Regions from separate parts of the Oceanicaulis alexandrii DSM 11625 genome, predicted to be linked through region 2. Evidence: predicted binding sites of a transcription regulator. Region 2 holds the regulator's gene; each other region holds the start of a gene.
The links. Region 2 encodes LexA, which represses DNA repair genes until DNA is damaged. Its sites were predicted from a motif close to ATGTTCCNCTTGTGTTCC; they were not measured.
Positions count from the first base shown of each region.

Region 1: a site for LexA is predicted at 6,940-6,957, ahead of G405_RS0106510 (Y-family DNA polymerase). Genes of this name have one in related genera too.
Region 3: a site for LexA is predicted at 1,628-1,645, ahead of ruvC (crossover junction endodeoxyribonuclease RuvC). Genes of this name have one in related genera too.

Region 1 is NZ_ATUP01000001.1:1,331,571-1,341,321, reverse strand. It holds gene G405_RS0106550 (hypothetical protein) at 92-301, shown strand; gene G405_RS0106545 (glycerophosphodiester phosphodiesterase family protein) at 386-1,408, shown strand; gene rplS (50S ribosomal protein L19) at 1,666-2,064, opposite strand; gene trmD (tRNA (guanosine(37)-N1)-methyltransferase TrmD) at 2,061-2,765, opposite strand; gene G405_RS0106530 (hypothetical protein) at 3,293-3,994, opposite strand; gene G405_RS0106525 (hypothetical protein) at 4,001-4,618, opposite strand; gene rimM (ribosome maturation factor RimM) at 4,683-5,213, opposite strand; gene G405_RS0106515 (hypothetical protein) at 5,411-5,662, opposite strand; gene G405_RS0106510 (Y-family DNA polymerase) at 5,662-6,909, opposite strand; gene rpsP (30S ribosomal protein S16) at 7,076-7,495, opposite strand; gene ffh (signal recognition particle protein) at 7,514-9,061, opposite strand; gene G405_RS0106495 (ATP-binding protein) at 9,304-9,751, opposite strand, start outside.
Region 2 is NZ_ATUP01000001.1:117,065-126,815, reverse strand. It holds gene lpxB (lipid-A-disaccharide synthase) at 1-360, shown strand, start outside; gene G405_RS0100605 (hypothetical protein) at 448-1,005, shown strand; gene G405_RS0100600 (helix-turn-helix transcriptional regulator) at 998-1,228, shown strand; gene gltA (citrate synthase) at 1,299-2,603, opposite strand; gene gltX (glutamate--tRNA ligase) at 2,660-4,051, opposite strand; gene G405_RS14615 (ComEC/Rec2 family competence protein) at 4,161-6,281, shown strand; gene G405_RS0100580 (2-hydroxychromene-2-carboxylate isomerase) at 6,283-6,957, opposite strand; gene lexA (transcriptional repressor LexA) at 7,023-7,700, opposite strand; gene trpC (indole-3-glycerol phosphate synthase TrpC) at 7,785-8,576, opposite strand; gene trpD (anthranilate phosphoribosyltransferase) at 8,606-9,622, opposite strand; gene G405_RS0100560 (anthranilate synthase component II) at 9,619-9,751, opposite strand, start outside.
Region 3 is NZ_ATUP01000001.1:1,012,920-1,022,670, reverse strand. It holds gene G405_RS16385 (cupin domain-containing protein) at 1-834, opposite strand, end outside; gene G405_RS0104995 (hypothetical protein) at 840-1,541, opposite strand; gene ruvC (crossover junction endodeoxyribonuclease RuvC) at 1,667-2,164, shown strand; gene ruvA (Holliday junction branch migration protein RuvA) at 2,161-2,811, shown strand; gene ruvB (Holliday junction branch migration DNA helicase RuvB) at 2,808-3,839, shown strand; gene G405_RS0104975 (hypothetical protein) at 3,879-4,367, shown strand; gene ybgC (tol-pal system-associated acyl-CoA thioesterase) at 4,373-4,816, shown strand; gene G405_RS0104965 (MotA/TolQ/ExbB proton channel family protein) at 4,984-5,637, shown strand; gene G405_RS0104960 (ExbD/TolR family protein) at 5,641-6,072, shown strand; gene G405_RS16920 (hypothetical protein) at 6,085-6,906, shown strand; gene tolB (Tol-Pal system beta propeller repeat protein TolB) at 6,936-8,282, shown strand; gene pal (peptidoglycan-associated lipoprotein Pal) at 8,419-8,934, shown strand; gene G405_RS0104940 (hypothetical protein) at 9,013-9,486, shown strand; gene ybgF (tol-pal system protein YbgF) at 9,563-9,751, shown strand, end outside.

The DNA.
Region 1 (9,751 bases), 1.2 Mb from region 2:
CTATAAAAGCGCGAGGGCCGGGTTGCGTCTGCTTGGAAGGCGGGGGAAGCTTGTCATGCCCGGATCAGGCCGGGCGTGGAGGGGTTTCATCATGTCTATTCGCCGTCTTGTGAGTCTGAGCGCGTCGCTGGCCGTTCTGCTGGCCGTTTCGGGCTGCGCCATGATCCCGGAAGGCGATTCCGTGTGTACGGGCCAGGGCCCCAATTCAGGCAGCTGGCCCTATTGCGCGCCGTCAGAGCCCGGCGGACCGGGCCCGGCCGATGACCCGATTGACCCCACAGGGCGCGGCGTGCGCGGCTAAGCGCCGTCACGAAAACATCACTCTGAATTTGTGCGGCGCGGATTACAGTCCGCCTCCTGTGTTGGACATGGCGAGGGGATGACCATGAACCGTATTGCCGCTCTTGTGATCGCGCCGCTGCTGGCGAGCGCCTGTTCCCAATCGGATGCGCCGCAGACGGGCGCCGGGCCGGAAGCTGGAACCTCAGCCTGGACCACGCTGGACGGTCAGCCCCCGCAGGTGATCGCCCATCGCGGCGCGTCGGGTTTGCGTCCTGAACACAGCCAGGCCGCCTATCAGCTGGCGCTTGAACAGGGCGCGGATGTGATCGAGCCGGATCTGGTCATGTCGTCGGACGGCGTTCTGATCGTGCGCCATGATCCGTATCTGTCGCACTCCACCGATATCGCCAATCGGCCTGAATTCGCGGATCGCCGCAGCGTGATCCTGGGGCGCGAGGATTGGTGGGTTCCGACCTTCACCGCAGCGGAGCTCCGCACCCTGACGGCAAGCCAGACCATGGACGATCGCGACCAGTCCTATAACGGACAATACCCGGTTATGACGTTTGAGGATTTCCTGGACTTTGTGGCCGCCGAGCAAGAGCGTTGCGCCTGCGAGATCGCCATTGAGCCCGAGGTGAAACTGCCGGCGGAATTCACGGCGATGGGTCTTGATCCGCTCCCGGCATTGCTGGCGGCGCTCGAGGCGCATGATCTGAACCGGGCGGATGCGCCGGTGGTCATCCAGTCCTTTGACGCCCCGTTCCTGCAGCGCCTCAACGCTGTGTCAGAGCTTCCGCTCGCCATGCTGTATGCGGGTCCGGATGCGGAGGGCGCAAACGCCGGCGGGCTGAGCCTGGAGGAGATCGCCCAGTTCGCGGACGGCATTGGCGCCTACAAAACCCTGTTGCTCACGCCGACGGGCGACAGCACGGGCTTTGTCGAGCAGGCGCATGATCTGGGGCTTGAGGTCCATGTGTGGACCGTGCGCGATGATCGCGAGCCGCTGACCGGCGACACCGTGCAGGACGAGTTGCGTGCGCTGTATTCAGTCGGTGTCGACGGCGTCTTCACCGACTTCCCCGCAACGGCGGTCGCGGTGCGCGAAGAGATGGCGAACGAATAGCTGATCTGAAGCAGGTCCAGGCTCTGCGCCCCGGCCCGTCAGGGCCGCAAGGCCAAAGGCCGTTCGCAGCGTCAGCGAGGATAACAGCCCGCAGGGCTTGAGAAACAAACAGCCCGTCAGGGCCGCAAGCGCAAAGCGCGCCCGCAGCGAAGCGAGGATCAAAAGCCCGCAGGGCCTCGTAAAACTTCACAACAAAAAGCGCCCGCCGGATTGCTCCGGCGGGCGTTATCTTGTCGCTCAAGAAGAGGGGTAAGGCCTTAGCCTTGTTTCTTCTTGCCGCGCGGCTCGATGCCGCGACCGGTGGTGCGCTCGGCGATACGCGCGGACTTGCCGCGGCGATCACGCAGATAATACAGCTTGGCGCGACGCACTTTACCCTTGCGCTTGATCTCGATGGACTCGATCAGCGGAGAGTGCACCGGCCAGACGCGTTCCACGCCTTCGCCGAAGCTGATTTTACGCACGGTGAAGTTCTCGTTCAGACCGCCGCCGGAGCGCGCGATGCAGACGCCTTCGAAACGCTGAACCCGCTGGCGGTCGCCTTCGCGGATCCACACGTTCACGGTCAGCGTGTCACCCGGAGAGAACTCGGGGATTTTCTTGTCGCCGAGCACGCGGACGGCTTCTTCCTGCTCGAGCTGTTGGATCAGGTTCATGGCTCTTCTCCTTGACGCCGCTGATATCTCTTCCAGAGATCGGGTCGGCGCAGTCGCGTTATATCTTCGGCCTGTTCCTTACGCCACCGGGCGATCCGGCCATGATCGCCTGACAGCAAAACGTCGGGTATTTCACGCTCTTCCCATTCACGCGGTCGCGTATAATGGGGGTATTCGAGCAGATCACCCTCAAAACTCTCGTCTTCGGTGCTCTCGATCTTGCCAAGCACGCCGGGGATCAGCCGCACACAGGCCTCGATGAGGACCATGGCGGGGGCTTCCCCCCCGGCGAGCACGGCGTCGCCGACACTCACCTCGTCCATGCCGCGCGCTTCGATGACCCGTTGGTCGAGACCTTCGAAGCGGCCGCAAAAGACAATAACGCCCGGACCCGCCGACCACTCTCGCACCATGGCTTGAGTGAGCGGCTTGCCCCGAGGCGTCAGATAGATCAACGGCCGTCCCTCTCTGGGCAGACTGTCGATCGCCGCCGCCGATACGTCAGGGCGCAGCACCATTCCTGGGCCGCCGCCAGCCGGCGTGTCGTCAACGGAGGCGTGCTTATGACGGGAAAACGACCGGATGTCCACCGTCTCAAGCGCCCAGAGTCCGTTCTTTCTTGCAGTCTCGAGCAATGAGACCCCAAGCGGACCCGGAAAAGCGTCCGGATAGAGGGTGAGAACCGAAGCGTTAAACGTCATGGCGCGCGCTTATGGGGCGCCAAACCCTGTGACGCAAGGAGAGAAGGGAGTCAGGGGCAGGGATAGCCGCAAACTTATCCGCCCCCTCCCAAAGCTGAGCCATACTCTCATCCGTTCCTCCCATGACGGGCGGCCGGCGCGTTCAGGCTGGGAGGGGCGGGATGTCCCGAGGACAAGGCGTTTAACGCACGCTCTGGCCGAAAAGGCGGATCATCACCGAGCGGTCCAGGGCAGCGGCGTCTGATGAGACGGTGACTGCACCGGCGGCGCGACAGCGCAGAAGTCTCCGCGCGGTGATCCCGATAAAACATCTCCAGCGCGGGAGCCGGGTTTGGCTTCCAAGACTTATCGTTCACCTTCAAACGGCCCGCTCCCGCGCCACCCGTCATTTGGCTCACCCTTGCGTTTGCGCGCGGGGCTGGCGGTTTATGGGTCCCCGGGTCAAGCCCGAGGACCGAGATGTAGAGTAGAACCCTCTCGGCCTTCGGACTTGATCCGGAGGCCCATGCGGCGTTTCAGACCATGCCTTACTGCAGATCCGTGCGCCGGGCGCTGATCACGCGCCAGCTGCCGTCGGTTCGGGGATTGAGCAGCCAGACCGTGCCGGTGACGCGCGCGCCGTCGCCGGGGTTCAGTTCAGGATAGACGGTGCGCGCGGCGATCAGGGCGCGGTCGCCATTGGCGCTGAACACAGGGCGGCTCGGTTCGATGCGGACGGCTTTGGCTGCGCGCGGGGCTGAGGCGCGCACCCGTTCCGCCCCATACTGCTCGGCGAGCGCTTGGGCGCAGGGCGTGGCGCGTCGGGATTGATTGTCGGCGAGAAACGCTGACCACAACGCCGCATCGGCGTAGAGCCGGTCATCGCCGACTTCTTCATAGGCCGCCTCCCAGGCGCGCATTTCGCGTTCGGCTTGGCTCAGGCCGACATCGCGCTGCAGGGGGCTGTAGGCTCGCCAATAGGCGCTGCGCAGGGCCTGATCTGTCGCGCTAGAGCGCCAGGTCGGCGAAAATCCCATCTGCCGCACATAGGCCCACCGGTCAGAGCCCGCTTCGGGCCAAAGCCCGGTGCGCTGCGCCAGCTCGGCGCTGTCGCCGCTTTCAGCAGCCGCCCCCAGAATCGGACTCAGCACCGCTGTCGTCACCGCACAGTCGCGATCCGCCCGCCGATCCGGCGCGCTGGCGCAGGCTGTGAGGAACAGAAGTGTGAGGAGGGCGATCAGGCGGGGCATGGGGGCTTAGTCCTCGCCCTCGCGGCACAAAACAGGCAGGCGGGCCGGGTCAGGCATCTGAGTTGCGGGTTGCGCCCCTGAAGGTGAGAAGATCTGTGCACCCACATAAAGTTGCTCATTCATGCAGTATTCGTAGGGCGCCGGCGCCAGGCGCCAGTTTTGCAGCTCCTGATGCAATGCATGACTCAAGGTGCGCTCTGCGCGATCAACATCGGATAGGCAAGCTACATCGGGGTCATTGAGCGCCCCGTTACTGGTCGGGCGCGCTGCAAAGGTGCAGACCATGTGCGTTGCGCCATGCTCGGCTGCGCGCATGGGAAAGAGGATGTCCGTTTTCAGGAGCCATTGGCCCGGAAGGGCCTGCCAGCCCGCGCCATCTCGCTGGAAGGCTAGCCTGTCGGCGAGGTTATAGCTGGAAAATCTGGCTAGTCGTCGTGACGGCAAGTCAATCTGGGCCAATACTCTGTCGGCTTCAGCCTGCAATCCGTCATGACCTTCCGGGCATTGAGCCGTGATCTGCTCTGGCGCGCGTCTGGGATCATCGCGTTCGGAGACGCCGCGCAGGCCGCACTCAACGCTTTGTGGGTCCTGCGCAGCCAATGCCAGCGCGGCGAGCCAGATCATGGATATCCCCCTCTTTTAAAGAGAGGGTGCCCCAGCCTTTCTCGCTCATCAAGCGAGTTCGCGCTTATTGGTCTTTGTCTTCATCGCCTTCAATGGTTTCCGGCGGGTTGGCGACGAGTTTGCCGGCGGCGAGGTCCATATGCGGGACCGCCGCCTTGGTGAAGGGCAGAAACCAGACGCCGTCAGGGCCTGAGATTTCCAGAAGATCACCGGCGCCGAAATCCTGCACCGACTTCACCTTGCCAAGCGCTTCTCCCTCAAGGTCTTCCACATTCAGCCCGATCAGGTCTGAATAATAGAACTCGTCTTCCTCAAGCTCCGGCAGGGCGCTGCGCGGGGCGTGCAGGAGCGTGCCCTTCATCGCCTGCACCTGCTCGCGGGTGAGGTTTTCCTTCAGCCGGATCGTCACGGTGCCGTTGGGGCCGGGTTTGGCTTGCGTCGGGGTCAGGATCACCGCGCCGGATTTATCCAGGAACGGGCCATAGCTGCAGACTTGGGCAGCGTCGCCGAAGGGCTTGATCTTCACATCCCCGCGCACCCCATGGGCGCCCGCGACAGCGGCGATGACGACAAGCTCTTCTTCAGGTGCGGGCATGGCGGGATCCTTTTCTGGCGCTCTGTCTGCCCTGAAGAGCGCTCCAGCTCAAGACGGGCGCTGCGCGCGCTCTCTTTTCGGTTTAGCTGAAACCCCGGCCAAGCGCAGCGCAGAGCCGGGGTCTCCATCAGGATAAGGCGCTTTACGCGGAGGGAGGTCCCGGGTCTTCGCGATGCTCGCCCGGGAATTCAAACTCCCTACGGCATGCCGCCCTGAAAGGCTTCGGTCTCGCCCGAGCTGGCTTCATAGAGCGCGACAGCCCCGCCACAGCCGGGCTGAACGCATCGAAGCGCGGTCTCCACCTGATCAAGATGGGCGTGCTGGAGGGCGCGGCGGGCCAGCAATTCCTGCGCGGTGTAATAGCGCGCCGCGCTGCAGGTCTTGCAAAACGCCTCCAGCCGACTCTGCGGCGGCAGATCGTCAAGGCGAAGTTCGGTTTTCCAGGTCATCACCAGAAGTCCTCGGCATAGGGAATACGTGTGAAGGCGATCTTGCCGCCCGCATAGCCGCCCGGCGGCGGGGTCCAGACCCCTTGGGTGACAAGCGACTTGGCGTAGCGGCTGTTAAGCGAGTCGATGGCGTCCTGCAGCGCGTTGCGGCGGGCGCGGTCTTCAGCGTTATCCTCCACCAACCAGTCGGTCTGAGTGACGCCGGGATCATCGAGATCGCACAGATACATGCCCGCCCGCATGGGCCGCGCGCGGGGGTCAGAGCGTTGCGCCGCCGCCCAGAGCGCATCCAGCGCTTTCAGACAGTCGCGGTCGGTGCGGGCGCTGTGCAGGGGAAGCTCGCCGCTCCAGCCGCCGTCAATGTGGCGCAGCCACAGCCCCATGCGCCCGGCGGTGCGGCCATCGCGGCGCATGCGGCGGGCGGCCTTAACCGTCAAAAGCCGCGCGCAGTCATAGGCGCTGGGCCAGCTGCGATGGCTGGGCGGCAGGACGCGGCCATGGCCATACATGCGGCGCTGGGCGGCTTCGGCGTGGATGTCGTAACCGTGCAGCGCGTACCAGAAGCGCTCGCCCGCCACATTGCGCCACAGGGCGCGCATCTGTTTGGGCTGCAGCGCCCACAGCGCTTTCATGTCCGCCACGCCCGCCTTCAGAAGGCGCTTGCGCATGGACGAGCCGATGCCGGGCGCTTCCTCGATCGGGCGCTTGAGCAAGGGCCCCGGCAGGTCTTCAGGGCGCCAGATGGTCAAGCCGTCGGGCTTGCCCAGCTTGCAGGCCATTTTGGCGAGGAAGCGGTTGGGCGCCATGCCGATGGAGGCGGTGACCACGCCGTCGGTTTCCGCCGCGATGCGCGCCTTGATCGCGTCCGACACGCCTTCGGGGTCGGCGATGGCGCGGGCGTCGAGCTTGCAGGTCAACTCGTCGATGGATTTCACCGCCCCGATGGGCAGCACGGCCCGGATCTCGGCGAGCATCACGGCGTGCATGCGGCGATAGAGGTCGGGCTTTTGATCCACCAGGATCATGTCGGGCACGGCCTCGCGCGCCTCGCGCACGGTCATGACAGAGCTTGCGCCCTTCGCCTTGGCTTCTTTCGAGGCGGCGATGATGCAGGTATTGCGCGCGCCCTTCATGGGGATCACCCCGACGGGGCGCCCCCGCAGGCGCGGATCGGCGTATTGCTCGACGCTGGCGAAGAAGCTGTCAAAGTCGAGATAGAGCTGCTCGATGGTGTCGGGTTTGCGCATGTGTCTGTTCCGCAGGCGGCTGTCCGCTTTGGAACAAAGATAGAACAAATGCATTCAGGGAAAAACCCGAAAGAGTCACACCGGCGTCGAATGCGCTGACTCCAGATGTGAAAAACCCCGCCGCGTTTCCACGGCGGGGTTGATCAAATGCCTGGAAAAGAAAGTCCTATTCGGACTTTTCTTCTTCAGCCGGAGCGGCGGCGGCAGCGGCTTTGGCTTCTTCAGCTTCAGCGGCGGCGGCCTTCTTGGCTTCTTCCTTTTCGAGACGCTCGGCAGCGCGCTCTTTGGCTTTTTCGCCCGGCTCGGCTTTTTTCGGGTTGTTGCCGTGGGTCCACTCATAGACGCCGGCGTCTTTCAGGAAGCGCGCCACGCGATCGGTCGGCTGGGCGCCTTTCTTGATCCACTCGGCGGCTTTCTCGGTGTCCACAGCCACGCGGTTGTCGTGGTCTTTCGGGAGCATCGGGTTGTAGTGACCGATTTTCTCGATGAAGCGGCCATCGCGCGGCATGCGCGAGTCGGTGACGACGATGCGGTAGTACGGACGCTTCTTGGCGCCGCCACGGGCGAGACGAATTTTAACAGACATGGATGTGGTCCTTTAAGGTCATTTTTTCTTCGAGAGGCCGAGCGGAAGGCCGTCTGGCCCCAGTGGTCCGCCGATACCCGGCAATCCCTGGTCGCCTGGGCCGCCCAGCCCCGGCAGGTCGGCGCCCTTGGGCGCGTGTCCTTTGAGAAGATCAGAGGCCGCATCGCCGAGACCGGGGGGCATTCCGCCGCCCATGCCCGGCATGCCGCCGCCCATTCCGGGCATTCCAGGCATTCCGGGCATGCCGCCCTTTTTGCCCTTCTTGCCCATCTTCTTCATCATGTCCGCCATCTGGCGGTGCATTTTCAAAAGCTTGTTCACCTCCGGCACAGCGACGCCGGCGCCCATGGCGATGCGGCGCTTGCGGCTGGCTTTGAGGAGGTCAGGCTTGGCGCGCTCCTCGCGGGTCATCGACAGGATGATCGCTTCCTGGCGCTTCAGCGCCTTGTCGTCGAACCCGGCATTGGCCATCTGGGCCTTCGCCGCCTTGTTCATGCCCGGCAGGAAACCCATCATGCCGGAAATGCCGCCCATTTTCTGAAGCTGGCGCAGCTGGTCGGCCATGTCTTCAAGGTCGAACTTGCCCTTCGCCATTTTCTTGGCGAGGCGCTCGGCTTTCTCGTGATCGACCTCGGCGGCGGCTTTTTCCACCAGCGAGACGATGTCGCCGCGCCCCAAAATACGGCCCGCCAGGCGTTTCGCGTCGAACGCGTCCAGCCCGTCGACCTTTTCAGAGACGCCCAGGAACTTGATCGGCAGGCCGGTGACCCAGCGCATGGACAGCGCAGCGCCGCCGCGGCCATCGCCATCCATCCGGGTCAGCACCAGGCCGGTCAGCTTCAGACGCTCGTCAAAGCGCTTGGCGGTCTCCACCGCATCCTGACCGGTCAGGCTGTCAGCCACCAGAAGGGTTTCACGCGGCCGCGCCACATCGGCGATCTTGGCGGCTTCGCCCATCATCTCTTCATCGATGGAGGTGCGGCCCGCGGTATCCAGGATCACCACGTCATAGCCTTGCAGGCGACCCGCGCTCATGGCGCGCTTGGCGATCTCGACGGCGGACTGACCCTTGACGATGGGCAGGCAGGCAACGCCGGCCTTTTCCGCCATCTGCGCCAGCTGCTCCATCGCCGCCGGGCGGCGGGTGTCGAGCGAGGCGACGAGGACTTTTTTCTTCTCGCGCTCGGAAATGCGTTTGGCGAGCTTGGCGGTGGTGGTGGTTTTACCCGAGCCCTGAAGACCCGCCATCAGAATCGCCACGGGCGGCTCGCCGGTGAGGTTCAGGCCCTCGGGCTCGCCTTCGCCGCCAAGCAGCTCCACCAGACCGTCATGGACGATCTTGATGACTTGCTGGCCGGGGCTGACCGAGCGGATGACGTCTTCGCCGATCGCCTTTTCGCGGACCTTGGACGTGAAGTCCTTCACCGCAGGCAGGGCGACATCGGCTTCCAGAAGGGCGACGCGGATCTCGCGCAGGGCGGCGTCCACATCCTTTTCCGACAGCGCGCCGCGCCCGGTCAGGCTGTCAAAGACGCCGGAAAGCCGTTCTGAAAGTGAGTCGAACATGTGTTCGCCTGCCTCGTTTCGCTTCTGGTCACACCGATAAGGTGTGGATCAAGCGCGCACGCCGCAACCATCCCACTGGACGAGCCTTCGTCGAGCGGGAGACCTCGCCCGCCTCCGGGCGTTTTATCCTGATCATTGCAGGACGCCGTGTGCGGGTAAGGCAAGCGAGTGGCGCTTGCACTGAAGCGTGGGCGTTTACGCGGGGGGCGGGGAAGAGTCAAGGGAAAGCGGGATTCGCTGGCTTACTGGTTACTTTGTCGTCTCCAAGATTTCACTGCGCTCTCCGTATCAGACTCTGGGACTTCCCCACGCCAATGGTCCCAAAAATCGATAGTTGCGCTACTGGGCTTAAAGCGAGGCTCTGAGACCATAACCCTCGTAGGTAACAAGCTTGCATCCCCAACCACTAGAGCCTCGCCAATGTCGAGGACAGGCAAGAGGTCACCGAAACCTCCAAGGCTATCTGGCAGCAGTCTTCTGATGACAGACTGATCGTCTCCATTGGTTAGCCGCATAGCGATAACATTGTTGCACTGGCTAAGGACGGTTCGGTTAACCTCAGAGGGCCGCTGACTAATGACCACAAGGCCTACACCGTACTTGCGACCTTCCTTGGCAATACGCTCAAAAATACCGACAGAAATTTCGTCCACTGAGTCAGAGGAGGTTCGTTCGGGGATGTAGAGGTGT
Region 2 (9,751 bases):
GCTGCGGATGTGGCTCTGGCCTGTTCAGGCACGGTGACGCTGGAGCTGGCGCGTTTGGGCGTGCCTACGGTTGCGGCCTATCGTCTGGGCTGGCTGGCCTGGGCGGCGGCGCGGTTCTTCCTGATGAAATCCAAATACATCTCGCTCGCCAATATCGCCGCAGACGAAATGCTGATCCCAGAACATGTCCAGACCCAGTGTCGGGGCGATGTGCTGGCGCACAGCGTCGGCGCCTTGCTGGATGATCCTGAGCGCCGGTCGGACATATCAGCCAAGCTGCGTGCGGTGACCGATCATATGCGCGGTGAAGGCGGATCTCCGTCCGCGAACGCCGCCGCGGCGGTGTTGTCCCTGATCTGAGCGGTGACTGATTCCATACAAGGGACATGCTTGCGCTTAGAAATGTAGCATATATACTATCTTTCGAAGCTTAAGCAGGAGGTCATCATGCGTGCTCAGGGCCCGCTCCACGGTTTTTACATCGCTGACTCCAGCGACGATCCACAAAAGGCGCAAGCCTGGGCGCAGACGTCCAAACGGCGCCCATTGGTGGTCCTGACCGTGATGATGTTTGTGGTCTTCGCAATCGTGCTGTCCGTCGTGATCGACGGCGTCCTTCAGGCCCTGATCGCGCAAACGGCGATTATTGAGTCCATGACGGGGCTTGCGCCCGTTCTGCTGATTGGCGCGGGGGCTGCGATCTGGCTGGACAGAAAGCTTTATCTGGCTAGTCGACCAGCCTTCGCCGTGCCGGGGGAGCCCTATGATGAGCGGCAGCAAGCGCTTGTCGCCATGGCGACTCGGCAAGGGCTGAAACTGGCGCTCGCGCTTCTGGTCATCGTCGCGGCGGTTGGCGCGTCGCCCTTGCCAGCAGGATATTCAATCGGTGTAGGCTTGGCGGCGATCGCACTAGCCCTGTCCGGACCTCAACTGGTGCTGGCCTGGACGTTGAAAGCCTCTGATTTCAACTTTTCAGGCGATGAGGATGGGGACGCAGATGGCTGATCCCGTCGCCTTCCAGAACCGGGTGAAGACCTATCGCGTGGATCGCGGCTTGTCCCGGCAGGAGCTGGCGAACCGGGTTCAGGTCCACCCCCAGACGATCGGGGCCATCGAGCGGGGCCAGTTCAATCCCACCATCGAAGTTGCGCTAAGGCTGTCTGAGACGCTGGGAGTTGGGCTCGATGACTTGTTTTCACGAGATGGATTCGGCTCGCTGAAAGGCTAGTGTGCTGACAAAAGAAAACCGGCGAAGCTACTGCTTCGCCGGTCTTTTTTGTAATCTACTTATAAGCCGATTAGCGTTTGTCGATGCCGACGAAGTCGCGGGCGGTCGCGCCGGTGAAGGCCTGGCGCGGACGGCCGATTTTCTGGCTCGGATCCTCGATCATTTCCGACCATTGCGCGATCCAGCCGACAGTGCGGGCCAGGGCGAACAGCACGGTGAACATCTCGGTCGGGAAGCCCATGGCTTTCAGGGTGATGCCCGAATAGAAGTCGATGTTCGGATAGAGCTTCTTCTCGACGAAGTACGGATCTTCCAGCGCGATCTTCTCCAGCTCCATGGCGACGGCCAGAAGCGGATCATTGCGCACGCCCAGCTCGTCGAGCACGGCGTGGCAGGTTTCGCGCATCACTTTGGCGCGCGGATCGTAGTTCTTGTACACGCGGTGGCCAAAGCCCATCAGGCGGAACGGATCGTTCTTGTCTTTTGCCTTGGCGACGTATTCGGGGATGTTCTCCACCGAACCGATTTCCGCCAGCATGTTGAGCGCCGCTTCATTGGCGCCGCCATGCGCCGGGCCCCACAGCGAGGCGATGCCGGCCGCGATGCAGGCGAACGGGTTGGCGCCCGAAGAGCCGGCGAGACGCACGGTCGAAGTCGACGCGTTCTGCTCGTGATCGGCGTGCAGGGTGAAGATCTTGTCCATGGCGCGCGCCAGGGTCGGGGAGACTTCGTATTTCTCCGCCGGAACCGCAAAGCACATCTGCAGGAAGTTGGACGCGTAATCGAGATCGTTCTGCGGAGTCACAAAGGGCTGGCCGATGTGATACTTGTACGCCCGCGCCGCGATGGTCGGCATTTTCGCGATCATGCGATGGCTCGCGATCAGGCGGGCCTTCGGATCATTGACGTCCGTAGAGTCGTGATAGAACGCGGACAGCGCGCCCACAGTGCCGACCATGATCGCCATCGGGTGCGCGTCACGACGGAAGCCGCGGAAGAACTGGTCAAACTGGTCGTGCAGCATGGTGTGGCGACGGATCGTCCAATCGAACTCTTCGAGTTCCTTGGCGTTCGGCAGTTCACCGTTTTGCAGCAGGTAGGCGACTTCGATGAAGCTGGCGTTGTCGGCCAGCTGATCGATCGGATAGCCGCGATACAAAAGCGTGCCTTCATCGCCGTCGATATAGGTGATCTGGCTTTCGCATGACGCGGTGGACGTGAAACCGGGGTCAAAGGTGAAAACACCCGCATTTTTATAAAGCGCACGAATGTCGATGACGTCCGGACCGATGGAGCCGCCATACACAGGCAGGTCATAAGTCTCGCCATTAATCGACAGCTGTGCGGAACCTTTCGGTTGAATCTTGTTTTCCATATCTCCAACCCCTTTTCTATGGGTCATGATGAACGCGGCCTGTGAAGGGGCGCGACCTAGTCCATCACGTCATTGAGCCGATCCAGAACTTCATCGCGTCCCAGAACCGCCAGTACGAAACTCATATCCGGCGCTGGCGCGCCACCGGTGAGAGCCGCTCGGAGCGGCTGGCCCACCTTGCCAAATCCAACGTCTTCAGCCTCTGCGAAAGCGTTAAGCACCTCGCCCAAAGCCGCCTCGGTCCAATCTGGCGTAACCCGTAAAACCTCTGCAAGGCGCGATAAAAGCGCCTTGGCGTCATCCTTGAGCGCCTTTGCGGCTTTGCCCGTCAACTCGATCGGGCGCGGACGGATGAGGAAATAGGTCTGATCTTCCAGTTCTGCGAGGGTGGCCGCCCGTTCTTTCAGCACTTTCATCGCTGAAGACACCCAGACTTTCGCCTGATCATCCAGCCGCACATCTTTGCGGCCTTCAAGGCGATCCCACAACAGATCGGTCAAACGCGCATCTTCGGCGCGCTTCATATGCCAGGCGTTGACGCTGGACATCTTGTCGAAATCCAGCCGCGCCGGGGCTTTGCCGAGGCCTTTGAGGTCAAAGGCTTCAACCATTTCAGCGTCGGTGAAGTATTCCTGGTCCCCTTTGGACCAGCCGAGCCGCAGCAGATAATTGCGCAGGCCCTCGGGCAAATAGCCCATGTCGCGATACGCTTCCACGCCCAGCGCGCCATGGCGCTTGGACAGTTTCTTGCCGTCCGGCCCGTGAATCAGCGGGATATGGGCGAAGACCGGAATGTCCCAGCCCAGCGCATTATAGATCTGGGCCTGTCGGCCAGCGTTCACCAGGTGGTCATCGCCGCGAATGATGTGGGTGACGCCCATATCATGATCATCGACCACGACGGCGAGATTATAGGTGGGATTGCCGTCACCGCGCAGAAGCACGAGATCGTCAAATTCCTTGGCGCCCCAGCGCACTTGTCCCTGAACCGCATCCTCGATCACCGTGTCGGTGTCCGAGGCGCGAAAGCGCACGACGAAAGGCGCGTCTGCAGGCGCTTCGGACAAGGCGCGGTCGCGCCAGGGCGAACGCAGCGCCCGGCCTTCAGCGAAGGCCTGTTCGCGCAGGGCCTCTGTTTCTTCCGCCGTGCAATAGCACCGGAACGCCGCGCCTTTTTCGATCAGCGCGTCCACAATTTCACGGTGGCGGTCCGCGCGGGCGAATTGGGAGACGGTCTCGCCATCCCACTCCAGGCCCAGCCAGCTCAGGCCGTCCACGATCGCCTGAACCGTCTCGTCAGTTGAGCGGGCGCGATCGGTGTCTTCAATGCGCAGCTTGAATTCGCCGCCATTCGCCCGCGCAAACAGCGCGTTGAACAACGCGGTGCGAGCGCCGCCAATATGCAGGTAGCCAGTCGGGGACGGCGCGAACCGGGTGATGATTTTCATATGATCTTGCAATTGCGAATTCATGCTGCAGTGCGAAGGGTCGTGCTCTTTAGCACGCCAAACCGCATCCGTCATAGCCTCAGCCTGATGTTCACGCCAAAATGAAGGTGTGAAGTCTTTCAAGTTTCCACCCACAGGGGAAAGTCCCGCCCTGCGCCAGGCGATGCTCGCCGGGCTGGGCGCCCCGTTGACTGTGAATGCACCTGATCCATACCGGCTGATCTTATGGGCGCCGGTCGCGCTTGCGGTGGGATCCGCGGCTTACTTCTCCTGGCCGGTTGAACCGGGAGGAATTCCGGTCCTGACAGGCGTAATTATCACCGCGCTTTGTGGGCTGGGCTGGAGCGTGCGCCGTGATGTCAGCACGCTGTATGTCTGGGTTCTTCTTGGCTGCATCTGTCTGGGCTTTGTTCTCGCGGGGCATCGCAGCCATGCGTTGGCGCCGCCGCCGCTGGAGCGCTATGTCAGCGAACGCAGCGCGCAAGTGACGGGCTGGATCGAACGCGTGGAGCGACTGGATGGGCGTGCGCGCCTGTTGATCCGGGTCCATGAGCTGGAACACGCCGAGACCCCGCCTGTACGCGTGCGGGTCCGGGCGGGGCTGGGCGCTTTTGAACCCGGCGACGCCATCCAAGTGCGCGCCCGCCTGTCGCGGCCGTCAGCGCCCGTGGCCGCAGGCGGGTATGACCCGGGCCGAGCGGCCTGGTTTGATCAGATCGGTTTGACGGGATACGCGATCTCCGATCTGGAGCCCGCCGAGATCGCCGCGCCCAGACCGCGAATTCTGGATCTGGCGCGGTTTCGCTGGCGCTTGTCTGAGCGATTGCAGGCGGGGGCCGGGTCGCGCACCGGCGCCGTGGCGGCGGCCTTGCTGACCGGGGAGCGGGCGCGCGTGTCCTTTGAGGATGCAGAGGCCCTGCGCCTGTCGGGTCTGGGCCATATTCTGGCGATTTCCGGGCTCCACATGGCCTTGTTCGCCGGCGGCGCTTATTGGCTGATCCGCCTGATCTTCGCCGCATGGGAGCCTTGGGCGCGCGGGAATGATCCGCGAAAGCCCGCAGCCCTGGGCGCGTTGGTCGCGGCGAGCCTCTATCTGGTGGTGTCAGGCGCTGCGGTGTCCACCCAGCGCGCCTATATCATGGCGTTCGTGGTGCTGGTCGGCGTCTTGTGCGACCGGCAGGCCTTTTCCATGCGGTCTTTGGCGCTGGCCGCCATTTTCATCATCCTCATCACGCCTGAAAGCGTCATCGAACCGGGGTTTCAGATGAGCTTCGCCGCTGTTGCGGCGTTGATCGCCAGCTTTGACGTTTATCGTCGCTGGCGTCCCGAGGGCGGCGGCTCAACCTCGATCCTCGCCAAGCTCAAGGACGCGATAGCCGGCTTGAGCGCCACATCCCTGATCGCGGGGTCGGCGACCGGCGCGTTTGCGGTGTTTCATTTCCAGCGCATGGCCGCTTATGGGCTTTTGGCCAATCTGGCGGCCATGCCGCTTTTTACGTTCTGGGTGATGCCGGCGGGCGGCGCGGCGCTCCTGTTTTCGGTGATTGGGCTGGAAGGCCCGTTTCTATGGATCATGGACCAAGGGCTGCGCCGGGTTCTGGACGTGGCGTATTGGGCGTCAACGCTTGAAGGGGCGGTGGTGGGCGCCAACGCCGCAGATCCCGCGTTGCTGGCGCTGTACGGTCTGGGTTTCGCCTGTCTGGTGATCGGGCTGGGGTGGATGCGGCTGGGCGGCGGTGTGCTGGTTTGCGCCGCCTTGGCGCTTTTCATGGTGCAGGCGCCGCCGCAGATGATGATTACGGATGGCGGCGTGGTGCTGGCGCGGTTTGAGGGGGCGGGAGACGCCTTCACCGTCAGTGACCGCAGGCGGGGCCGGTTTGATGCGCGCGTCTTCCTGCAACGCACCGGAGCGAGCTATCGCCCGGAACGTGCGGCGCTGGCCTGCGACTCTCTGGGATGCACGGGGCGCACCGCGGAAGGCTTGCTGCTCGCCGTCACGGATAATCCCGAGGCGCTAGAGGATGATTGCGACCAGGCGGATCTGATCGTCTTTGACGGGGTCGTCTCCGCCTGGCGTAAGCGCCGCTGTGCAGCCTTGCTGTTAGATGACCCGGCGCGCGCCGAACTCGGCGGGCTGGAGTTCTGGGTGCATGAGGGCCGGGTGGTCCGCATGCGCGGCGCCGAGCAGGCCCGGCAGGGCCGTTTATGGGGCGGCGCGCAGGGCAGCTAGCTTATTGAAGCTTGAGCCCGGATTGAGACATGCGCCAGAGCAGGGCGTCGATGCGGTCCTGACCAAAGAAAGGTTCGCCGTTAAACACCATCAGCGGCACGCCCCAATGACCCGCCGCATCCTGATTGGCTTCGTTTTCGAGGATCTGGGCGTCAATCTGGTCGGATTGGGCGTCCGCTTCGGCATTCAGCCAGTCCGGGTCCAGTCCAGCCTTGTGAGCGGCTTCATCCAGCGCGCCGTCATCGGTCCAGGGTGTTTCATAGCCCGCGCTTGCGCCGCCCCAGATGCGCCGGCTGGCGGCGGCGATATACGCCAGCCCGTCGCCGGTTTGCGTGGCCAGAACGCCCAGTCGGTTGAGATAGGTGATGCGCGGCTGTTCAGGGGCGATCTTCAGTGTGCCTAGATCCTGAGCGATCGGATCGGGCGAAGGCGCGCTGATGGGCAGACCCAGGCGTTCCGCCTCGCGCGCCACATCAATGAGCACATAATGGATCCAGCGCGAATCGCGTTCTTCGAAGAACTCAGGGCTGCGCACCGCCAATGGGCGCACAATACGGACATTGAGCGTGAAGCCGTATTGATCGCGCAGGGCCAGCAGGCGCTGTGCTGCGATATAGCTGTAGGGGCTTCGAAACGACCAATAAAGGTCAAAGCTGAGCGCGGTCTGATCTGTCATGGTCTGTGCTGTCCTGATCGGGCGAAGCCCCGAGCGACAATACTAAACCGCGCAAATCAGCGCGCCTAGTGATAGCGCCGGATCAAGCCGACCAGACGCCCCTGCACCTTGACCTCGTTCGGGCCGAAAATGCGGGTTTCATAGGCCGGGTTCGCCGCTTCCAGAGCGATGGAACCGCCCTTCTTGCGCAGCTTTTTCAGCGTGGCTTCTTCGTCATGGACGAGGGCGACAACGATATCGCCGCTATTGGCGGTGTCGCCGCGTTTGATCACCACCAGATCGCCGTCGAGAATGCCGGCGTCGATCATGGAATCGCCATGCACTTCCAGCGCGAAATGCTCGCCGCCGGAAATCATGTTCGCCGGGACGGGCAAGCGGTCGGTTTCATGCTGGATCGCCTCAATCGGCACGCCGGCTGCGATTCGGCCCAGAACCGGCACGTCCACGCCCTGAATGCTCTCTTCGTGAGCGGGGGCGCCGAAGGGCGCTTTCACCACATTGGAGGCAGGCGCTGACGCGGGAGCGCCGGTTTGCGGCAGCTTCAGCACTTCCAGAGCGCGCGCCCGGTGGGCCAGCCGACGGATGAATCCGCGTTCTTCCAGAGCGCTGACCAGTCGATGCACGCCGGACTTGGAGGCGAGGTTGAGCGCTTCTTTCATTTCGTCAAAGGAAGGCGACACGCCGTCTTCAGACAGACGCTTGTTGATGTAGAGCAAAAGCTCGTGCTGCTTTTTGGTCAGCATGGTCGCCTCTTGGAACAAAATAGAAACTTACTAAAAGTGTTCTATGCATGTTCCGTCTTAACGTCAAGTGAAGCTGCGACGCGTTTAGAGCCCCATAAGGGTGCGCGTCGCCGCGGTGACATCGTCCTGCCGCATCAGGCTTTCACCGACCAGCAGAGACTTCGCGCCAGCGTGCTGCAATCTGACAGCGTCGTCACGGGTGAAGATGCCGCTTTCCGCCACCAGAAGCCTGTCATCACCCACCATAGGGGCAAGAGTTTCAAAGGTTTCCAGTGAGGTTTCGAAGGTGCGCAGATTGCGGTTGTTTACCCCCACAAGCGGGCTGGGGAGGGCCAGAGCGCGTTTCATTTCGGCGGCGTCATGCACTTCGACCAACGCATCCATATTCCATTTGAACGCTTCCTCGATCAGCGCGGCGGCGAGGGAATCATCAACGCTGGCGAGAATCACCAGGATGCAATCCGCGCCCAGCGCGCGTGATTCGGCGACTTGCCAGGGGTCGTAGAGAAAATCCTTGCGCAGGACCGGCAAAGACACCGCCGCGCGCGCCGCGACCAGATAGTCATCATGGCCCTGAAAGCTGGGCGCGTCGGTCAGAACAGACAGGCAGCTTGCGCCCCCGTCTTCATAGGCTTTGGCGAGTATGGGCGGGTTGAAGTCTTCGCGGATCAGGCCCTTGGACGGGCTGGCTTTCTTCACTTCCGCGATCAGGCTTAGCCCATGCTCGGTCGCATCGCGCTCCAACGCCGCCTTGAAGCCGCGGACCGGGCTCGCCTGCTGGGCGCGCTCGCAGACCGCTTCATAGGAGAGCGCGGCCTTGCGCTCGGCGATATCGGCGCGCTTGTAGGCTTCAATTCGGTTCAGGACGTCGCTCATCGGGCGTGTTCTCTTCAAGGTTTAAGCGCTTAGGCGTTGCTGGCTGTGACAAGGGCGTCGAGCGCAGCTTGCGCGCGGCCGTCATCAATCGCTGCGCCAGCCAGTTCCGCGCCGGTCTTCAGGTCTTCAGCCAAGCCTGCGAGCTTCAGCGCGGCGGCGGCGTTGATCAGGACGATATCGCGATAGGGGCCTTGCGCGCCCTTCAGGAGGTCTCGGATCGCCTGAGCGTTCTCTTCAGGTTCGCCGCCTTTCAGATCATCCAGTGCGGCGCGGCGCAGCCCTGCATCCTCAGGCGTGATCTCGTATTCACGGATCTCGCCGTCCGGCGTCAGTTCGGCGACATAGCTGACGCCGGTGGTGGTGATTTCATCGAGCCCGTCTTCGCCATGCACGATCATGGCGGCGTCCGCGCCCAACCCGCGCAGGGCTTCGGCCATGGGAACCAGCCATTTGCGGTCAAACACGCCCAGGAGCTGACGCTTCGCTCCGGCGGGGTTTGATAGCGGGCCCAGCAGGTTGAAAATCGTCCGCACGCCCAGCGTCTTGCGCGCCGGCCCCACATGACGCACGGCGCCGTGGTGAGCCTGGGCGAACAAAAAGCCCACGCGCGCCTGACCCAGTGCGGCTTCCACCTGATCAGGGCGGGCGAACAGATTTACGCCCAGGCTTTCCAGCACTTCCGCAGAGCCCGATTTGGAGGAGGCGGCCTTGTTGCCATGTTTGGCGACGACGGCGCCTGCGCCAGCGGCCACGAGGGCGGCGGCGGTCGAGATGTTCCAGGTGCCGCGCGCGTCGCCGCCGGTGCCGCAGGTGTCGATGGCGGCGGCGGGCGCATTGACCGGCGTCATGCGGGCGCGCATGGCCTTGGCGCCGACCATCAGCGCTTGCGGGCTTTCCCCCAAGGCGGTCAACGCCAACAGAAACCCGCCAACCTCCACAGGGTCGGCCTGACCCTCCATCAGCGCGTCAAACGCGTCCGCAAGCGCAGTCTCATCGGGTTCCTGGCCCAGGGCGAGGGCCTGAATGGCGGGACGCATGCGGCTCATGCCGCTTGCTCTGTGGTCAGACCCGCCAGACGCAGGAAATTGCCGATCAGCGCGTGACCATGCTCGGACGCGATGGATTCAGGGTGAAACTGAACGCCGTGAATGGGGCGGGTCTTGTGCATCAAGCCC
Region 3 (9,751 bases), 900 kb from region 2:
ATCGCGCAGCGCGCTTTTAAACGCCGCGTCAAAATGTTCGCGGCTGACCGCGCCCCTGGCGTAGCCCGGCGGCAAGGCCCGGCGCAGGGCGGGTGTGCGCAGGGCGGCTTCGGACACCGCTTCCAGCAGGAAGTCCGCCCATGTTTTCGCCAGCAGACCCGTTGTGATGTGAAGCGAGGCCTGATCATCGCCCTCATTGACCGCGTCGTGCATCAGCCCGCGCGGCACATACAGGACATCGCCCGGCTCCAGCACCAGCTCTTTGCGAGGCTCGGTCTGGGCGAAGCGGCCCGGGGTGAAGCGTTCGCCGCGATAGGGCGTACCCACCGGGGCGTCATAAAGCCGCCAGCGCTTGCGGCCCTCCACCTGCAGGACCAGAACGTCATGATTGTCGTAATGGGTCTGAAACCCCTGCGCATTGGGCGGCGTCAGGTAGATATTGGTCTGCACCGGGCAGGAAAAGTCCGCCTCCAGCTGGCGGCACAGATCCGCAAGAGGCCGGTGTCGCGCCTGCAATTGCGGCAGGATCAGCGTCGCGCCTTGCTGATAGAGCCGGGCGACCTCGCCGCGATCCACCAGGCCATCCTCGCGCAACCAGGCGCCGTCAGGCAGGCGCGGTTCGGCGCGCGCCATGGACAGATCGCCTTCGCGAAACAGACCTTCGGCCAGCATGGCGTCAATCGCCGCAAGGCTGATCAGGGGCGTGAACCGATCCGGCGCCGAGCCCGGCGCGTGCAGCGCCCGGGTCTCGAACACCGTCTCGAAAAAGGCTTCAGCCGCATGCGGAGCGATCAACTCGGCCAGCACGCCCGGCGTTACATCAGATAGGGTCATGTCGTTTAGCAGCGCCGGCCCTGATTGGCGGGATCGGCATACGGGCCGGAATCAGAATCCGAACACTGACGACCGCCGCGCCGGCCGCCTCTCTGACCGCCGCGACCCTGTCCGACCGGATCCGCGTAAGAGCCCTGATCGTTATCGGTGTAACCGCCGCCACGCTGGCCGCCGCGCCCTTGTCCGGGCGGGTCCGCATAGGGGCCCTGATCGCTATCGGTATGACCACTGCGCTGGCCGCCCCGGCCCTGACCCGGCGGGTCGGCATACGGACCCTGGTCATTATCGGTGTGACCGCCGCCGCGCTGGCCGCCACGCCCCTGTCCGGGCGGATCGGCGTACGGACCCTGATCGCTATCAGTATACCCGCCTTGCTGGCCCCCTCGGCCCTGTCCGGGCGGATCGGCGTACGGGCCCTGGTCTGCATCGGTGTAACCGGATTGGCCGCGGCAATTGCGTCCCTGATTGGCGGGGTCTGCATAATTGCCCTGATCGGCGTCCGTACAGTTGCGCCCGCCGCCATACCGACCATTGCGTCCATATCCCACAGCGTCCGCATAGGGGCCGGAATCCGCATCCGTTTGACCGGTGTAACCCTGACCGCTGGCGGTCGCGCAACCGGTCAGACCCGCCGCGCCGATCACTGTGACGCCGCCCGCGACTTGCGTCAGAAAAGAGCGCCTTGAGAGCTTGCGTTTCTTACTCATGTCCGTCTCCCCCATAGACTAAAACCTTACACGCATTATGGGTTGGAGAAAACTGAACGCGACCTGAACGGATGAACGTGCATGCAATGGTCGCCTTTTGTTCTGGGCGCCTTATGGTGTGAGCGATGAGCGCTTCGATTCGCATATTGGGCATTGATCCGGGGCTGAACGCCACGGGCTGGGGGGTGATCGACCAGACAGGCTCTCGCCTGTCGCTGGTGGAGTATGGCGTCATCAAAGCGCCGCCCAAGGCGCCGATGGCGGAGCGTTTGACCGTGATCTACAACGCCATCGAAGTGCTGGTTGAGCAGTTCAAGCCGCATGAAGCTGCCGTTGAGGATCAGTTCGTTCACGCCAGCGCCGTCAGCGCGCTCAAGCTGGGCCAGGCCCGGGCTGCGGCCATGCTGGCGCCGGCGCGCGCCGGGCTGGTGGTGGGCGAATACGCGCCCAAACTCGTGAAAAAGTCGGTCGTGGGCACCGGCTCCGCAGAAAAGGCGCAAGTGGCGGCGATGATCGCGATTTTACTGCCCGGCTCGAAGGCGGATGCGGACGCGGCGGATGCGCTGGCGGTCGCGGTCTGCCACGCTCACCACAGAACCGCTATGAAAGGACTGGCGTCATGATTGGCAAGCTGAAGGGCGTCGTGGACTGTGTCGGCGAGGAAGAAGCCGTCATTGACGTCAATGGCGTCGGATATCTGGTCAGCGCCGGATCGCGCACCCTCGCCCGGCTGGAGCCGGGACAGCCCGTGTCGCTTCATATCGAGACCCATGTGCGTGAGGATCAGTTCAAACTCTTCGGTTTCTTGAGCGATTCAGAGCGCGCCTGGTTCGTCCGTCTGCAATCAGTGCAAGGGGTCGGCGCGAAACACGCCCTCGCCATGCTCGATGCGATTGATGTGGGCGAGATTGAAAGCTCGGCGATCCTGGGCGATCCCATGCCGTTTGAACGCGCCAAGGGCGTCGGCAAAAAGCTCGCCCAACGCATCGCCACGGAACTGAAAGACAAGGCGCCGCCGCTCGGCCGGTCCCTGGGCGCCGGCGCAGCCGGACTCGCCGCCGCTCTGGCGCCTGCAGGCGCCGATACGCCAGCCGCCACGTCGTCTCGCACGGACAATGTCATGCGTGAAAGCGCCGTCTCCGCGCTGGTCAATCTGGGCTATGCGGAAAGCGATGCGCGCAAGGCCGCTGCGGAAGCCTTGCGTCAGCTCGGCGATGATGCGACCGAAGGGCTGGTGATCAAATCGGCCCTGAAGGAGCTGGCGCGTTGAGCGAGCCGGACGAGCGCATCATCTCTGCAGACGCGAACCCCGGCGATGGCCGGGACAAGGCGTTGCGTCCGCTCTCGTTTGACGAGTTCGTGGGCCAGCCTGCGGCCATCGCAAACCTGAAAGTCTTCACCCAGGCGGCCGGGCGGCGCGGCGAAGCGCTGGACCATGTCCTGTTGTCCGGCCCGCCGGGCCTGGGCAAGACCACTTTGGCGCAGATCGTGGCGAAAGAGCTGGGCGTGAACTTTCGCGCCACATCAGGCCCGGTCATCGCCAAGGCGGGCGATCTGGCGGCGATCCTGACCAATCTTGAAGAACGCGACGTCCTGTTCATCGACGAAATCCACCGGCTGTTGCCCGCCGTCGAAGAGATCCTCTATCCGGCGATGGAGGATTTCTGCCTCGATCTGGTGATCGGGGAGGGGCCGAGCGCGCGTACTGTGCGCATCGATCTGCCGCCGTTCACCCTGGTGGGCGCCACCACGCGCGCCGGCCTTCTGGCGACGCCGCTGCGCGACCGCTTCGGCGTGCCGGTGCGGCTTGAGTTTTATTCGGTTGAGGAATTGTCGGGCATCGTCGCCCGCGCCGCGCGCAAGCTGGGCGCGCCCATGAGCGAGGATGGCGCGATCGAGATCGCCAAGCGCGCCCGCGGCACGCCCCGCGTCGCTGGACGGCTTCTGCGCCGGGTGCGTGATTTCGCCGAGGAAGACGGCGCGCCGGAGATCGACGCCAAGGTCGCCGACGGCGCCTTGCGGCGGCTTGAAGTGGACGCGGTCGGGCTCGACAGTCTCGACCGGCGCTATCTGCGCGTCCTGATCGAGGGCTTTGGCGGCGGACCTGCGGGCGTTGAGACGCTGGCCGCAGCCTGCGCCGAGGCGCGCGATGCGCTGGAGGACGTGGTCGAGCCTTTCCTGATTCAGCAGGGCTTCATCATGCGCACCCCGCGCGGGCGTGTGGCCGCCAAGCGCGCCTATGAGCATCTGGGCTTCACCATGCCGCAACACTTGAATGATGATCTGTTTGGAAACTAGTTTTGCTTATCAAGGTCGGAATAGGCGAGGGGTGACAATATGATACTCAAGACAGCATCAGCCTTGATTGTTAGTCTTGCGGCGACGGGCGCCGCCATGGCGCAATCTCAGGATCTATCTGCTTGCGATGAGAGCGCCTACACGCCGCCTTTCAGTACGGTGGTGATCTCGGTCATCTGCTTTGTGCCGGCAGCGGGAGGCCCGAATCCGTCGCCGAGGGTGGGGCGGATGACTTTCTTTCCAGACCCCTCTCAACCCGGCAGGGGTGCTATCCAGACTTCGCTCCCTTCCCACTCTGATTGCAACTCGAGTGGCGAGTTTCACACCGGGTCCTGGCAGGTCATGCCCGGCTCGTGTGACGTGAGCATCGAGTTCACTCATTCCATGAATAGCGACTATTTCCTCAGCTCCGGCCTCTATGGCGCGCTAGGGTTCTCGATCTTCTCTGTCGGCTCAAGTGATGGAACCGGCCCTTGGAGAAATGTCTTTGATTTTAACAACGTCACTCATATCCAGTCGTTTGAATAGCCACCATGAGCCAACCCCATGCCGGCGTCTGGCTGGATGACAAGACGCACCATTTGCCTGTCCGGGTCTATTACGAGGACACCGATTTCACCGGTGTCGTCTATTACGCCAACTATCTCAAATTCCTGGAGCGAGGACGGACCGACGCGCTGCGCTGCGCGGGCGTCAGCCATGCCGAGATTCTGAAACTTGATCCGCCGCTCGGCTTTGCGGTGCGCAAGATTCAGGTCGAGTATCTCAAGCCCGCCCGCATTGATGACGCCCTGACCATCGAGACACGGTTCAAGACCGTCAAAGGCGCGCGTCTGGTCATCAGCCAGCGTGTCGTGTGCGCCGCCGAGGTGCTGGTCACGGCGGATGTGGAAGCCGCCTGCATTGATCTCCAGGGACGACCAAGGCGCTTGCCCAAGACCATGCTCGATCAGGTGCAGCGCTACGTAACCGGCTAGAATCCTCCCTGAATTCGCCTCAATCTGCGTCTTTTCTCAGCCTGTCACACTGACGAAGCCGAGTTCGGCTTGGCGTGACGCGTGCGTGCGGTTACACCTGCAGCCCGAGGGCGTTTCATTATGACGCATCCGTTTCGCCGGATGCGCGAGGGTCTAGCGGAGTTTCCATGGAAAGCGTTGCAGTTGAGCTGACGGGTCCGGCCACTGAACTGACCATCATGCATTTGTTCATGCGCGCCGACATCGTGGTGAAAGCGGTGATGGCGATCCTGGCGTTCATGTCGATCTGGTCTTGGGCCATCGCCATCGAGAAATGGCTGCAACTCAATAATGCCCATGCTGGCGCATCGCGCTTTGAAAACGATTTCTGGTCTGGCGGGTCGCTGGACGAGCTGGTCGCCAAATACGCCAAGCCCGCCAAGGAGCCGTTCGGCCGGGTGCTCGCTGCGTCCATGCGCGACTGGGACGGCTATGCGGTCGCCAAGAGCGGTGGCGCCGAAGCCAATCGCGAACTGAGCAAGATGGAAAGCGGGCTGGGCGTTCTGGCCATTATCGGCTCCGCGGCGCCCTTTATCGGTCTGTTCGGCACGGTGTGGGGCATCATGAACGCCTTCCGCTCGATCGCCGCGTCCGAGAACACCTCGCTGGCGGTCGTGGCGCCGGGCATTTCCGAAGCCCTGTTCGCCACCGCGCTGGGTCTGCTGGCTGCGATCCCGGCCGTGATCTTCTTTAACGCCCTGTCGTCAAACCTCTCCAAATACGCCTCCCGCCTTGAAGGTCTCGTGGATGATCTGGCGGCGCTGGCGAGCCGGGGGAGCTGATTGATGGCTGGCGGACTCGACACCGGCGGCGGCAATGGACGTCGCCGCTTCAAGCCCAACGCCGAGATCAATGTCACGCCCTTTGTGGATGTGATGCTGGTGCTGCTGATCGTGTTCATGATCTCCGCCCCGCTTCTGACCGTGGGGGTCGAGGTGGATCTGCCGGACACCGAAGCGCGCGCCATGACCACGTCGGAAGAGCCCTTGACCCTGACCATCCAGTCAGACGGCACGCTCTATCTGATGGAGACAGAAGTGGCGTTTGACGAGCTGGCGCCGCGCCTTCAGGCGATCACGGGAGCCGGGTCTGAAGCGCGCATCTATATCCGCGCCGACGATGGCGCGCCCTATGGCGACGTCATGCGCGTGATGGCCCGGGTGTCAGCCTCTGGCTACACCAATATCGGGCTCGTCACCGAACCGATCCGGGAATAGGGAGGCCGGGCCATGCGTCAGGCCCTGGGGTTCATCCTGTCCCTGTGCGTTCATGCGGGACTGGTCGCGAGCGCGCTGATCGCGTTTCCGCAATCGCGTCGCCTGACCGAAGAGCTGATGGTGGTTCCGGTGGAGCTGGTGACGCTGGCGCAGGAGACGAATGTGCGCGCGGCGCGTCCCGAGCCAGAGCCTGAACCCGAGATCGAGCCGGAAACGCCCGCGCCTCAACCCGCGCCGGAGCCTGAGCCTGCCCAGCCTGAAGCCGAGCCGGAAATCATTCCGCCAGCGCCTCAGGATGAACCGGAGCCGGAGCCGGAACCCGAACCAACCCCGACAGAACCCGAACCTGAGCCCGAGCCCGAGCCCGAGCCGACACCGAGACCGCGCGAGCCTGAGCCGCAACAGCCGTCCCTGGATCTGGGCGCATTGTCCCAGCTGGTGGACCGGTCGCGTGAGAACGCCGCGCCGCAAGGTCCCGCAGAAACTGGCGAGACGCGCAATCAGGTGGGGCCGGGCACGGCGATGACCGCCAGCCTGTCGGCGATGGCGGCGTCTCATATCAGCAGCTGCATCCGGTCAAACGCGGATGCGCCCGCCAATATGGACCTTCGCGTAGCCATGGAAATCAGACTGGAGCGCAATGGTCGCCTGTCGGTTCCGCCGCGCCTGATTGACGAAGCGCGTATCATGAATTCGCCCAATTCCTTCCTGAGAGTTGCGGGCGAGAAAGCTATACGTGGCGCGATCCGGTGCCAGCCCTATCCTCTGCCTCCCGAACACTACGCCCAATGGCGCGTGCTTCGGGTCAATGTCGACACGCAACGCAATCGCTGACCCCAGTCGTTCGAACCCGGGAGCTTCCCATGACCGCCCTGCGCCAATTCTTCGCCTCGATCTTTGCGCTGATCGTGATGGCCGCATCGGCTTTTGGACAAACACCCCTGGTGGTGGATGTGACCGAAGGCACGCTCGACCCGACCCCGATCGCCATTCCTGATTTTCTGGGCGAGGAAACCCGCGAAGCCGAGATTGGCGCCGACATTTCCCGCGTGATCACGAATAATCTTCAGACTTCAGGGCTGTTCGCCCCGGTCGAGCCCGAAGCGTTCATTGAAGACATCACCGACATCAATCTTCGCCCCCGCTTTGGCGACTGGCGGGTGATCAATGCGTCGGCCTTGTTGGTCGGCGAGGTCAGCATTGACGAGAATGACCGCATGCTGGTGGCGTTCCGGCTGTGGGACGCCAACACCGAGCAGCAGATGCAAGGGCTTCAGTTTGTGACGTCGCCGGACAATTGGCGCCGGATCGCGCACAAGGTGTCTGACGCCGTCTATCAGCGCATGACCGGCGAAAGCGGGTATTTCGACACCCGCATCGTTTATGTGTCCGAAGGCTATGGCCCCAATGACGAGCCCATTCGCCGCCTGGCGGTGATGGATCAGGACGGCGCGAACCCGTCCTTCCTGACCGACCGCTCCTATATGGCGCTGTTGCCGAACTATTCGCCGAGCGCCCAGCAGATCACCTATGTGTCGTTCCGCGACGGCCGGGCGACCAGCTATCTCTATGATCTTGAGACCGGGCGTCAGGAAGCGCTGTTTGATTCAGGTCCCTCGCTCGCCAGCGAAGGGCAGTCCCTGTCCGCCCGGTTCCATCCCGAGGGCCGCGCGCTGGTGGTCTCCGCCGAGCGCCATAGCGGGCATGACCTGTTCCGTTTTGATCTGCGCTCGCGCACCTTGCGCCAGCTGACCACGCACCCGGCCGATGATGTGGAGCCGTCCTATGCGCCGGATGGCGAGCGGATCGTGTTTTCCTCCTCGCGCGGCGGACAATCTCAACTCTATGTGATGAACGCGGACGGGACCGACCCGCAACGCATCACGTTTGGCGAAGGTCGCTATACGACTCCGGTCTGGAGCCCGCGCGGCGATCTGATCGCTTTCACGAAACAGCGCAATGGCCAGTTCATGCTGGGCGTTGTGGCTGCGGACGGCTCGGGCGAAGAGCGAATTCTCTATGAAGGCTACTTCGTGGATACGCCCGCCTGGTCGCCCAATGGCCGCGTCCTGTTGTTCACACGGGGCGACAGAACACGCGAGGGAACAACGTACTCGATCTGGAGCACTGACCTTGCGGGCTTCAACCTGCGTCGCCTGCCGACGCAGGGCCAAGCGAGCGACCCGGCCTGGTCGCCCTTGATCGACTGAGCTTTGCTCGGCTAAGGTCTTAACCGAGGTGCGCGTTTTGGGGTTTTTTTGGGGTGTGAAGCGCGCCAATTCTGATAGCATCCACACCGATTTGCCTATGCGGATCGCCATAGGCTTGGAGAGGGACGACACCAATATGAAACGCCTGTCAATTCTTGCCGCCCTGGCGCTCAGCGCCACGCTGGCCGCCTGTGCTTCCCAGCCGGAGCCGGTGGCGCCGATGCCTGAGCCTGAGCCGCAGCCGGTCTATGAGCCTGCGCCTGAGCCGGCTGGTCCGACCCCGGGTTCGGTTGAAGACTTTGAAGTGAATGCGGGCGACCGCGTTTTCTTCGCGCTGGATCAGAGCACGCTGTCCAGCGAAGCCCGCGCGACCCTGCGCCGTCAGGCCGCCTGGCTGGCGTCCTATCCGGGAGCTCGCATTCTGGTCGCCGGCAATTGCGACGAACGCGGCACCCGCGAATACAACCTCGCCCTGGGCGCTCGCCGCGCCAATGCGGCCCGCGACTTCCTGGTGAGCCAGGGCGTCGACCCGTCGCGCATCTCCACCGTGTCCTACGGTAAAGAGCGCCCGGTCTGCCGCCAGTCCAATGAAAGCTGCTGGGCGACCAACCGGAACGCCATGACCATGATCCAGTCGGGCGCCGTGTCTTAAGACCGGACCTGAAAAGGATTGATCGAAACGCCCGCAAGGTTCATCCTTGCGGGCGTTTCTGCTTGAGGGGGCAGCCTTATGATTATCAGAGCTTTCGTTGGACTTGTCGTTGCGCCGGTGGCCGCTGTCGCCGCGCTGTACGGTCTCTCCATGGTGATGGAGCCGTCACCGGGCGTGTATGGCGCGCCTGAGACTGAGCCGGTCGCCACTGAAGAACCGGTTTCCGAACCCCATGAAGAACCGATGGGCGAGCCGCCGATCGCTCTGCCCTATGACGAGGGCGGCGCTGCGGCGTTTCTCGCGGATGTCTTTGAAGGGACGGAGGCCTACTGGCTGTGGGGCGTGGACAGTCGCGCCGATCTTGCGAATTTTTCCGAGCAAGTGGCGCTGCCCGGCTCCGGCGGTGACGCGTCCTGCACGCCCAGCCATGTCCAGCTTCAATGCACGCTGCAGCGCGCAGACGGGTATGGCTATACGTTCGGGCTTCAGCAATCGGCGGATGGCGGCTGGTTCTTGGTGAACGATGAAGTCCGTCTGCTGGACAATTCCTGACTTCGCCTTGATTTCGCCGTTTGCTCGACGACACTAGCGCTCATAGCCCTGAGCCGCTTCACAGGACATGTGCGCCATGATTCGTTCGCTTTTCTCCGCCCTGTCAGCGCTTTTGCTGATGACCGCCCTGATCACCGTTCCAGCCGAGGCGCAATCGCGTCGGGAGCTTGCGGCGCGCCTGGATGCGGTGGAGGCGCGATTGGCGGAGGTCGAGGCGAGGGCGCTGCAAGGCGATCCTGTCGCGGAAACTCTGATGATGCGCGTT